DNA from 2 places in the Mesorhizobium sp. CO1-1-7 genome. Region 2 is predicted to be linked to the other one. Evidence: predicted binding sites of a transcription regulator. Region 2 holds the regulator's gene; the other holds the start of a gene.
The links. Region 2 encodes LexA, which represses DNA repair genes until DNA is damaged. Its sites were predicted from a motif close to TGTTCNNNNTGTGTTCNG; they were not measured.

Region 1 (5,994 bases), on a different contig from region 2:
GCCGCGTCTCGACGCCCGCCTGCCTCGCCCGCTCGGCGAACATCCGGCTTTCGTCGACCAGCGTCTCGTCGGCGCCGACTTGCAGGAAGACGGGCGGAAAGCCGGAGAGGTCGGCGTAGAGCGGGCTGACTTCGGGATCGCGCCGATCGGCATCGCCGATGAAATTGGCCGCCAGCCAGTCGACGGCTTCCCTGGCGAAGGCCGGGTCCTTGTCGCGGTTGGTCTCGTAGCTGGCGCCGGTCAATGCCATGTCGAACCAGCCGGAGATGATCAGCGTGGCGACTGGCAGTGGCCGCCTTTGCGCGCGCAGCCGCTGCAGGACGCCATAGGTCGGCACCGCGCCGCAGGAGTCGCCGGCGATCACGATCCGCTTGGGGTCGAAGCCTTGGTCGACGAGCCAGTCCCAGGCCGATGTCGCGGCCTCGATCTGGGCCGGATGCTTCGCTTGGTGCGCCAGCGGATAGTCGTAGAGCAGCGCCCGGCAGCCGATGGCCTTGGCGAGATGACCGACCAGCTTGCGGTGCGTGTAGATCGAGCCGCCGATGAAGCCGCCGCCATGCGCGTAAAACAGCACCCGCTGCTCGTCGGCGCCCTTCGGCACGATCCACATCGCCGGCACGCCGCCGGCATCGACCTCGATATAATCGACGCCGCCCGGTTCGCCGGTCAGCGCCGTCCAATTGACGTCGTTGTAGTCGATGACCGCCTGCGGGCTGGTCAACTTGCCCGCATTGGCCGCGAGCGCGGCGTAATGGTTCCTGTTTGCCTGACTTTGCATGCTCGCCATGACCGTTTCTCCGTGGTGGCCGATCGCGGTCCGGCGCGACCTTCAGGCAAGAGACGGACGGGCAGGCAAAAAGGATACGTGCCGGCCCGCGTTTTTTCGGCGGCCTACGCCCCGCCCCGCAACATTGCCGCGTGGCGTTGGGCGAATTCGACGAACGGCGTCGCGCGCACGCCGAACATATCGTGGGTGGCAAGATGCACCCGCGATTTCGGCCGCCGCAGGCGCTCGGTCAACTGCTCGTCCAGCGCATCGGCGAAGTCGGCGGGGACGCCGGCGGCCAGCAGGTTGCGCCGGCGGTCCTGCGGGCTGATGTCGACGTAGCGGACCGGCTTGCCGATCGCCTGCGAAATCCGCGCCGCGATGTCGCTCATCGTCAGCGCCTCGGGTCCGGTCATGTCGAGGCTCTCGCCTTCATGGCCGCCACCGCGCAGCAGACGGACGGCGACCTTGGCGATATCCTCGACATCGACCGGCGACAGTTCGGTGCCGCCAAGCGCCAGATAGAAGGCGCCCTCGGCGGCGATGGTCGGCGCGTCGCGCAGATAGGCCTGCATGAACTGGCTGGGGCGCAGATGCGTCCACGCCATGCCGGCTCCTTCGAGATAACGCTCGACCTCCTCATGCATGCGCGTGAAGCGGAACTTCGTCGCGTCATAGCCGATGTTGGATTCGGCACCGGAAAACTTCACCACATGCGCGACGCCGGCCTGCTTGCAGGCGTCGATAAAACGGCACTGCGTCTCGACCATGTCTTGCGCGGCGGTCGAAATCATCAGCACGCGATCGACACCATCGAGAGCCGCGCCAAGCGTCTCCGCCCGGCGCATGTCGCCGTCGACCAGCTCGACGCCGGCAAGTCCGCCGAGCCCAGCCGCGGATGCCCGGTTAAGATCGCGAACCAGCGCCCTCACTTGATGCTTCTGCCGCGCGAACTCGCGCACGATTGTTTTGCCGTTCAGGCCGGTGGCGCCTGTCACCAGGATCATCTGTCTCTCCATTCAGCGTTGATGCGACCGCCCTTCCGGCGACCCACCTTGAAGACGAAGAGAAGCGGGCAAAGGATTCCGGCCAAACGTCTTTTTACCAGCGTGCGGCCTGCACACCGGCGATCAGCCTGCCGGCGCGTAGCGGCTGACCACCATGCCGCAGGCATAAGCCTTCGAGCCGAGCAGAAGCAGGTTTCGGAACCCGCCTTGGTCGAAGATGCGGCGGCCGGCGCCCAGCACGGCCGGATTGACGAACAGCTGGAACTCGTCGACCACCCCGGCCGCGATCAGCGCCGACGCAAAGCCCGCCCCGCCGAAGACGGCCATGTCGCCGCCCTCACCCGCCTTCAATGCGTTGACCTCGCGCGGCAGGTCGCCGCTCACCACCGTCGTGCGCTCCCATCGCGAGGTCTCGAGCCTGTCGCTCGGCACCACCTTGCGCGCTTCGACGATACGCTGGGCGAAGGCATAGAACGGATCGGCCGGATATTTCCGCGCCGCGTTGCCCCAATGGGTGAGGTAACCTTCCTCAGCCATCTTGCGGCTGAGCAGGATGGTGTCGATGCCGGCAAACACCGCGTTGAAATCACGCTTCAGTTCCTCGTCCCAGCCGATGTCGTCGCCCCATCCCCAAAGTTGCCAGGGGTGGTTCTCATTGGCACCGACAAAGCCGTCGACCGACATCTGCATCTGAAGGATGAGCTTTTTCATGGGGTTCTCCTCGTTTCCGGATTCCAGGCAGGAAGGATCACGCCGCGCTTTGCGAACGGGCAAAGACTTGTGCCCAGCTCTCGAAAGTGGTCGGCGTGGCGTTGCGGATTGACGGTGCCTCAAGTGCCCAGCGTTCACCCTTGTTGAAACTCGCCGCCGTTTCGCCGAGCGCATCGGCAAAGCTCGGTGACAAGCCGTTGGCGATCATCCCGGCGCGCGCCTCAGTGAATGGAGCCGCCTTGTAAGTGACCTGCCTCCCCATCGCGCTGCCCAGGATCGTGGTGGCCTGCTCGAAGGTATAATAGCCGCCGCCATGCAATTCGATAATCCGCTCGCTTGGAAAACGCGTAGCGTCCAGCAGGGCGGCGGCGCGCTGGCCGAGATCGCTGGCAGCAATCAAAGGCATCGGCAGATCGCCACGGAACGGCGTCATGAAGATGCCGGAAGCGGCCTGCTGGACAAAGCCCATGCCCTTGGCGAAGTTCTCCATGAAGAACGAGGCGCGCAAAAACACCAGTTCGTCGAGGCCGAGCGCCGCCAGCCGGTCCTCCATCAAGGCGGCGCCGAGCGAAGTTCCCATCCTGAGATGGGCGTTGAGGCCGCTGAGCAGCACGACGCGGCGCACGCCTGACTTCGCGATCGCCGCCGCCAGCCGCGCGCCGACTTCATCCTCGAAGCCATGAAGATCTGGCGCCGTGACGTCGAACGGAATCATTACATAGGCGCTGTCGGCACCGGAAAAGGCGGAGGCGAGCGCGTCGCTATCGTCAAGCGCGACACCCAGGCTGCGCGCCACGCCGCGCACAATATGCCCCTGCCTGGTCAGGACCTGGGCGACCGCCTTGCCAACCTCGTTGGTGGCCCCGATGACCACGACGGTTCTTGGTGAGCTGATTTTCCCGACGGCCTGACTCATGACGTCCTCCTGCTGGCCAAGTTGCGGCCCAACGATTTACTTTTGGAAGCATTTGACTGATGGAAAGAACGATGTCAATAGTAAAGTGATTTAAAAATGGAACCGTAGAGATGTCGACGCGTGAAAGATCCGGCTGCCCGATCAGCCTGTCGCTGGAATTGCTCGGCGATCGCTGGACGTTGCTCATCATCCGCGACCTGGTCTTCGCCGGCAAAAAGCATTTTCGCGAGTTCCTCCAATCCGATGAAGGCATCTCCTCGCGCACATTGGCCGAGCGGCTGCAGACGCTGCAGGACGAAGGCATCCTCACCCGCAGCGACGACCCTAGCCACGGGCTGAAGGCGATCTACCGGCTGACCGAAGCCGGCATCGATCTCCTGCCTGTGCTGGCCACGCTCGGCGCCTGGGGCAGCAAGCACCGCAAATCCGACGACAAACTCGCCCGTATCGCCGACGAACTGGCGGCCGGCGGCGAGCCGGCGCTGGAACGGATGAAGGCGGCACTGCGGGCGGAGCATGTTGTCTAGGAAGTGGCGCTGCCTCCTCCGCCTTGTGGGAAAAGGAGGCACTTTACGCGCCTCGGTTACGCCCAAAGGACACCGATGCAGCAAAGACCCAATTGACAACGATCTCTGTTTGTTCACTATAGGTTCCTGTCTATCAGCAATCGCGGATGAGCGGAACAGGATGGAAACGACGGCCACCATCCTGCATGCCGATCTCGACGCCTTCTATGCCTCGGTCGAGCAACTGCTCGACCCGTCGCTGCGCGGCAAGCCGATCGCGGTTGGCGGCGGCGTGGTGCTCGCCGCCTCTTACGAAGCGCGCGCCTTTGGCGTGCGCGGCGGCATGCCTGGACGCAAAGCGCGCGAGCTTTGCCCGCAATTGATCTTCGTCGGCGGCAATTTCAGCCACTACCAGCGGCTGGGCGACGCGGCGATCAAGGTGCTCGACGATTTCACGCCGGTGGTCGAACGCATCTCCATCGACGAGGCCTTCGCTGATGTCGCCGGCTGCACGCATCTGTTCGGCTCCCCGCGGGAAATCGCGACGGCGATCCGCGGCCGTGTGCGGGCCGAACTCGGCCTGCCGATCTCGATCGGCGTGGCTCGCACCAAGCATCTGGCCAAGATCGCCTCGCAAGTCGCCAAGCCAGACGGGCTGGTGGTGGTCGAGCCCGGCACCGAGCTTGCCTTTCTGCACGATTTGCCGGTCTCGCTGATGTGGGGCGTCGGCCCGGCAACCAGGGCGCGCTTGGCCGAGATCGGCGTCGAGACCATCGGCGAGCTGGCCCGGACCCACAGCGGCGCCCTGACCCGGCTGCTAGGCCCCGCGGCCGGCGAAAAGCTCGCGGCGCTGTCGTGGAACCGCGATCCGCGCAAGCTGGAGACGAAGCGCCGGGCGCACTCGGCCGGCGCGCAATCGGCGCTCGGGCAAAAGCCGGCCGTGGCGCGAGTGATCGTGCCCACACTGCTGCATCTGGCCGATCGCGTCGCCAGCCGGCTGCGCGCCAAGAACCGCCCCGGCCGCACGGTGACCGTGCGCGTGCGCTTTGCCGATCTCAGCGCCGTCACGCGCTCGATCACGCTGGAACAGCCGATCTCGGCGACCGCCATGCTGGCCGAGATCGCAGGGGATTTGGTGCGCGGCGTGCTCGCCGAGCATCCCCGGGAGAAAACGATCTCGCTGCTGGCGATCTCGGTCTCGCACCTGGAGGAGAGCACCGAACTGCAGCTCGACCTGCCGCTCGGCCTCGCCGACGAGAAGCGCCGCCCGGGCAGCCAAAAAGGTCTCGCGCGCTTCGGCGCCGACCGCGCCATCGACAAGATCCGCCAGCGTTTCGGCAAACAGGCGGTCGGCTACGGTACGGTGGCGCTGGAGGCGGCCCGCTCGGTGCCCGACGCATTCAGGGAACTGGCGGAGAAGGAATTGTGAGCGGAGGAGCCCTTCCCGTCGCTCACGCTTTGCGGATCGATGTCCCGAACCAGGCGGCGCGGTGGTCGTCACCAGCGCCGGCTTTCAATAGGTCTTCTTCACGGCACGCCCGTTGCGCGGCGGGGTCAGTTTGCAGATCGTCGACATCGCTGCAATGATCGAGGGAAGGAGCGGAGACGCCGATGTTCGGGGCCTTCTAAAGAGAGTTGCCGGGTGACTGTCCTCGACAAGGCAAAGCAATGGGCGAGAGCCATCAAGCGCGATGTGATGGCCCTATGGCTGGCCGCCCGCGATCCTCGCGTTCCCTGGTACGCCAAGCTTGCCGCCGGCATGGTCGCCGGCTACGCCCTCAGTCCTATCGATCTGATACCCGATTTCATTCCCGTACTCGGATATTTGGACGATCTGATCATCGTACCGCTTGGCATCCTGCTTGCGGTGAAGTTGATCCCCGCCGATCTGATGGCGGAGTTTCGCGCGGAGGCCATTCGCCGATCGAGGCCGACCAGCCGCGGCGGCCTCGCATTCATCGTCGGAATTTGGGTTCTGATGGCCGCCGCGCTCATCTGGTTATTCTGGCCAGATCGCTCGGCCTGATATGGATTTCAGGCTGGGCGTTTCCCGTCGCCCGGCAGACCACGAATGAAGTTGGTCGCCTG
Region 2 (5,994 bases):
AACCCATGATGATCAGCTCGCCAGCAACATGCGATCGGTCTTGACCGAGAAATGGCCGATCAGATCGATAACCGTGACCCTCGCCTTCTCCTGCCCGGCAACTTCCAGGAGCACCCGGCCCGCATCGAGCATGATCACCCGGCTGCCATGGTCGACGGCGTGCTGCATGTTGTGGGTCACCATCAAAGTCGTCAGTTTCAGCGCGTTGACGGCGCGAACCGTCGCTTGCATGACGATTTCGGCCGTGCGCGGGTCGAGGGCCGCGGTATGCTCGTCGAGCAGCAGCAAGTCCGGCGATCCACCGACCGCCATGATCAGCGACAAGGATTGCCGCTGCCCGCCCGAGAGCAGGTCGACGCGCGTGTCGAGACGATTTTCCAGACCGAGACCCAGGATCGACAGGCGTTCCCTGTAGGATGCAAGCCGGGTGGTGTTCAGCCCCGGGCGCAAGGTGCGCTTTTGGCTGCGCAAATCGGCCAGCAGCATGTTTTCCGCAACCGTCATGCTGGCGGCGGTGCCGCGCATCGGGTCCTGGAACACGCGCGCCAGTTTCGCGGCGCGCTTGTGCACCGGCATTGCAGTCACGTCGGCGCCGTTGATCAGGATCTGGCCGGAATCGAGGATCAGGGCGCCGGAAATGGCGTTGAGCATGCTGCTCTTGCCGGCCCCGTTGGAGCCGATGACGATGCCGAACTCTCCGGTGGCCAAGGACAGGCTGAGACCGTCCAGCGCGACCTTCTCGTCGGCCTGGCCCTTGTAGAACACTTTGCGCGCGGATCGAATCTCGAGCATCGTTTCTCCCTGACCTCGGGATGACGGCGCCGACGCCGTCACCCCAGCAGTTCCGATGTTAGTCGACGATGCAGCCGCAATCGGCCATTGAAGCCGGTATCTCGATGCCGAACGCGGCCATCGCCTTGCGCGAGATCGTTGCCATGTGGTCCTTGTAGGCCGGGCGCGACGGCGCGATCGTCTTGGGATCCTTGCCCTTGAGGATCTCGGCGGCGATGTTGCCGGCGTTGACGCCGACCTGCGTGTAATTGACCGCGAAGCTCGCCGGCACGGTGCCGTTACGGACCGCACTGTCATCGGAGTTGACGACCGGGATACCGGCCTGGCGGGCGGCCGCGGAGACAGCGGCGATCGCCGGCTGGATCAGGTTCGAGGCCGGGCCGTAGATCACGTCGGCCTTGCCGGCGAGCGAAGCAATGCGTTGCTGGATGTCATTGACGTTGTCGATGCCGACCTCCACCACCTCGAAGCCCGCGGCCGGTGCCGCCGCCTTGAGCTTTTCGACCAAGGCAACGTCATTGGCCTCACCGGGATTATAAGGCACGCCGAAGCGCTTGGCGTTCGGCAGCAGCTTCTTGGTGAAGGCCATCACCGCGGCGACGTCCTGCAGATCGCTGGCGCCGGTCATGCCTTCGTCTCCGGCGTCCCATGACGGCACCAGCTTGGCCGCCACCGGATCGGTGACCGCGGCAAAAACGATCGGAATGCCGGAACCGGCGAGCGCTTTCTTGGCGATCTGTGAGACCGGCGTGGTGATGGTGTAGATCAGCTTGGGTTGCTCGGCCTGCAGCTTGGCGATCATCTGCGGCACCAGCGATGCATCGAAATTGGTGTGGCTCTCCGTGTAGACGACGTCCTTGCCCTCGACGAAGCCATTGTCCGTCAGCGCCTTCTTGAAGCCGGCTATGGCGGCGTTCAATTGCGGATGCTCGCCGAAATTGGCAATGCCGATACGGATCTGATCGGCCGCGGCACTGCCGGCGCCGACCATCAATGCGCCCGCCAGGGCCAAACCCGACAACCAAGCGGATTTCGACTTCAACATCATTTCCTCCCAGATTTGATCAGGGCCGCTCGGAAACGCGGCTACTACGGCGATCATGGTCAGTCCGCCGGTCTGTGTCAAACATTATATATAATTGTTGCTAGGACCCGGTATCATATATACTTTCGCCAGACGACGGATTGATCACGATGCTGGATGAAACAAGTTCCACAAAAACGGAAGCCGCCTATCAGCTGTTGCGGCGCGACATCCTGACCACGCGCCTCATGCCGGGCGCCCCGCTCAAACTGAGTGCGCTGCGCGGCACCTATGGCGTCGGCTGGACACCGTTGCGCGAAGCCCTGTCGCGGCTCGAGGCCGAACGCCTGGTCACCGCGATCAGCAATCGTGGTTTTGCCGTGGCTCCGGTGTCGCGGGCCGAGCTGGAGGATCTGGCACGCGCCAGGATGGTGGTCGAGATACCCCTGTTCCTCGAATCGATGGAAAAAGGCGGCAGGGAGTGGGAGGATGCCGTGGTCACCGCCCACTACCGGCTCTCGCGTTGCAAGACGGCGGTCGACGATCCCTCGGACGCGGCCGTCGACAGATGGGACGAGAACCACGAGGCTTTCCATGCGGCGCTGCTGAGCGCCGCCACATGCGACTGGCTGTTGCGGTTCCGCTCGACGATCTCGGATCAGCTGCGCCGGCATCATCGCTTTCTTGGTCTGGCGCCGACACTGCGGGCCGCGGCCGGCCTCAAGGATGGCTATGAAGAGGCAATCGAAGCGCTACGCGAAGCGATTGCGATCGAACACCATACCGCGATCATGGAAGCGGCGCTCGACCGTGACGTCGAGCGGGCCAAGGCGCTGATGACGGCGCATATCGGCTACACACTGCACGTCTATGTCCACAGCGAAGACAGCGGCGCTACCAGATACGCCGCTCGCGCCGGCAGCTTGAAGGCGGGTTCGGGATAACTTCAGCGCTTCCGCGACGCCTATTCGAACGCGCTGGCCGGAGTGCGCCGAACGCCCCGATCCATGGCCGCCCGAAGCTACCAATCGTTGGCATTTTGGTTTCGTTTCGTTCCGCGAATAATGGCTCCGCGAATTATACGTCCCTCCGAGGAGAAGCCTTCCAACTAACTGATGCCAAAGCCTCGTCGGCGGATGGGCCACAGGCCATTAACCAAAACGATTTCAATGCGCCTGCCGACGGCGGAAAGGACTGGTTGCCGCCCGCCGTCGCGGGCAAAAAACTTCAGACCCCTTAACAAATTCATTAAACTTTAAACGGTTGCAGAACACAACTGGAACAGATAGTGTTTGTTCTGGGTTTGTTTTTTCGATTCTGGTTCAACCTTTCGTTCAATGTCTTGGGGGCCGCCATGCTGACACGCAAGCAACATGAACTGCTGATGTTCATCCACGAACGGCTCAAGGAAAGCGGGATACCGCCTTCCTTCGACGAGATGAAGGAAGCACTCGATCTTGCCTCCAAGTCGGGGATCCATCGCCTGATCACGGCCCTGGAGGAGCGCGGCTTCATTCGCCGGCTACCCAATCGGGCGCGCGCGCTGGAAGTGCTGCGGCTGCCGGACTCGATCGCGCCGGGCCTCAATGCGGCAAAGAAGTTCTCGCCAAGCGTCATCCAAGGCAGCCTTGGCCAAGGCAGTCTCGGACGCCAGATCAGGCCGGCCGCTGCGCCTTCGCGCCTGCCCGCGGCCGGCAACGACGACGACGCGGTTTCAGCCGTGTCCATCCCGGTCATGGGCCGTATCGCCGCCGGTGTGCCGATCGATGCCATCCAGCATCAGACGCATTCGATCTCGGTGCCGCCGGACATGATCATGGGCGGCGAGCACTATGCGTTGGAGGTCAAGGGCGACTCGATGATCGAGGCTGGTATCTTCGATGGAGACACGGTCATTATCCGCAATGCCGACACGGCAAGCCCGGGCGAAATTATCGTGGCACTGGTCGACGAAGAGGAAGCGACACTGAAGCGGTTCCGCCGCAAAGGCGCTTCGATCGCGCTCGAGGCCGCCAATCCAGCCTACGAAACGCGCATTTTCGGGCCGGACAGGGTCAAGGTACAAGGCAAGCTGGTCGGGTTGATCAGGCGCTACTGAACCGGCTTGTCATCGGGCTTGTCGGGTTTTTTGTACGGCGGCAGCCCCCTCGCCTCGCGTGAGAATTTTCGCTGTTCGTGCCAGGGCCGGTATGGTCCGTCGACGGCGAATGCGATCGCGGCCCGGGTCGTGGCCGACTGGGGATTGAAGAAGACGGCAGCGGTTCCCTTGCGGGCGAGCTGCCGTTTGGTGACGACGAGAACCAGTGGATTGTGGCAGGCGTCATAGGCGGTTGCGTCATTGACGATGATCAGGTCGGCGAAAGCGCAGGCTTTCCAGGTGGTCTTGCGGTCCTCGACATAGGCAATGATCGCGCCGGAAGGGTGCCTGGCAAGGCACAGGCCTTCGCGGCAGTAGAAGGGCGATCCCGGCGGCAGGTCGGTGGGACTGGCAACATCGAATTGCCTGTCTGTCGTGTCGAACATTTCCGGTTTGACGATTGTTTCGGAGATCAGGGCGCGCTTCCAGTTGTCGGTTGCGAATTCGTTCGGACGTTCCCGGTTGACGGCCAGTTCGCCATTGCCGATCGGCAGCGCGACCAGCCGCGCATCTTCCGAGATCAGCACATCGGGCGCGCGTGTGTGCGACACAGTCAACAGGCCGGCGAGCGCGAATGGCAGCGCCGCGAGCCGCAGCCATGTCGTCGCCATCGTCGCGATAACCAGCGCGACGGTGACCAGCAGCACGGATTGCTGCGAAATCAGCCCGACTCCATCGACCGGAGAGCGCTCCGATATCCACGCAGACACGGCGATCATTGCTGTCAGGCCCTTGCCCATGAGGTAGAGAGCCGGCCAATCCAATCCGAATGGCATCAACAGCGCGCTGGCGACGGCCAGGAACATCACGACCGATACGATAGGCATCACGGCCAGATTGGCGAACAGGCTGAGCGGCGATACCCGCTGGAAATGCCAGATGGCAAACAGTGCCGTGGCGCTGCCGGCGATAATGGACGTCATGGCCAGTCCACCTGTCGCCAGCAGGAATTTTCGCGTCAGGAACCCGGGCAGCGATCGCTTTGGCGGCGGTGGCCGCGTCTTTCCCGCACGGTGATCGGCCCAGCCGGCATAAGCGCCAACCAGGGCCGCGGTCGCGGCGAACGACATCTGAAAGCTCGGGCCGACGACCTCGTGAGGCGAGACCAGGATGACGGCGATCGCCGAGATCCCCAGATTGCGCATGGTCAGCGCAGCGCGATCGAAGAAGACGGCAATCAGCATCACCGCCAGCATGATGAAGCTGCGTTCGGCGGCAACGACGACACCGGAAATGATGAGATAGGCCGCGATCGAGAACAGTGCGGCGGCGGCCGCGTATTTCTTCACCGGCCGGCGCGCGGAAAAGTCTGGAAACAGCGCGAAGGCACCACGCAGCAGACCCATGATGGTGCCGGCCACAAGCGCCATATGCAGTCCCGAAATAGAGATGATGTGATAGATGCCGGTACGCCGCATCGCTTCATTGATTTCATCGGGTATGCCGGCGCGCACGCCGACGATCAGCGCCGCCGCGATCTCGCCTTCAGCGCCGCCGACGCTGCCCCTGATGTGGTCGGCGATGGCTTCGCGGGCATTTTCGATGCCTGAAAAAAGGCGAGCCGATAGCGGCATCTCACCGTCGTCGGCGGAAACAACCGTTGGATTGCCGAGAAAGAAGCCGCTGCCGCCGATGCCGGCGAAATAGCTGTCAAAAGAGAAGTCGTAGCTGTCCGGCCGCACCGGGCCGGTCGGCGGCAACAGTTTGGCGTAGCCTGTGATGAGCGAGCCGGCGGTCATTCCCGGCGGTATCTTGCGTGCGGAAAGCCGGACCCTTTCCGGCGCATAGCGCAGTTTCGGCCGGGCGGTCGAAGTCACGTCCATGGTCAGCCGGATGCGGCCGCTCTCCATCTCCTCGATCGAGACCACGCGGCCGGTCAGTTGCGTGGAGATTTCCGAACCCAGCATCCGGGTTCCGGCTCGCCATGTTTCGACCTTCGCCGCGAGCAGGCCCAGCGCGCACAACAGCACTGCCATGAGACACAGATGGGTTTTGGGCCAGGAACGCGAGACGAAGGCACAGACCGCCATCAGCACCACGA

Region 1: a site for LexA is predicted at 4,038-4,055, ahead of dinB (DNA polymerase IV). Genes of this name have one in related genera too.

The regions. Positions count from the first base shown of each region.
Region 1 covers NZ_JAIUHA010000006.1:169,509-175,502, forward strand. Annotated here, with positions in the region: gene LB516_RS14730 (alpha/beta hydrolase) at 1-787, opposite strand, end outside; gene LB516_RS14735 (SDR family oxidoreductase) at 892-1,773, opposite strand; gene LB516_RS14740 (dihydrofolate reductase family protein) at 1,897-2,484, opposite strand; gene LB516_RS14745 (NmrA family NAD(P)-binding protein) at 2,522-3,400, opposite strand; gene LB516_RS14750 (winged helix-turn-helix transcriptional regulator) at 3,511-3,927, shown strand; gene dinB (DNA polymerase IV) at 4,088-5,335, shown strand; gene LB516_RS14760 (YkvA family protein) at 5,603-5,932, shown strand.
Region 2 covers NZ_JAIUHA010000003.1:33,743-39,736, forward strand. Annotated here, with positions in the region: gene LB516_RS06765 (ABC transporter permease) at 1-7, opposite strand, end outside; gene LB516_RS06770 (ABC transporter ATP-binding protein) at 13-792, opposite strand; gene LB516_RS06775 (ABC transporter substrate-binding protein) at 851-1,837, opposite strand; gene LB516_RS06780 (GntR family transcriptional regulator) at 1,987-2,760, shown strand; gene lexA (transcriptional repressor LexA) at 3,171-3,914, shown strand; gene LB516_RS06790 (ComEC/Rec2 family competence protein) at 3,908-5,994, opposite strand, start outside.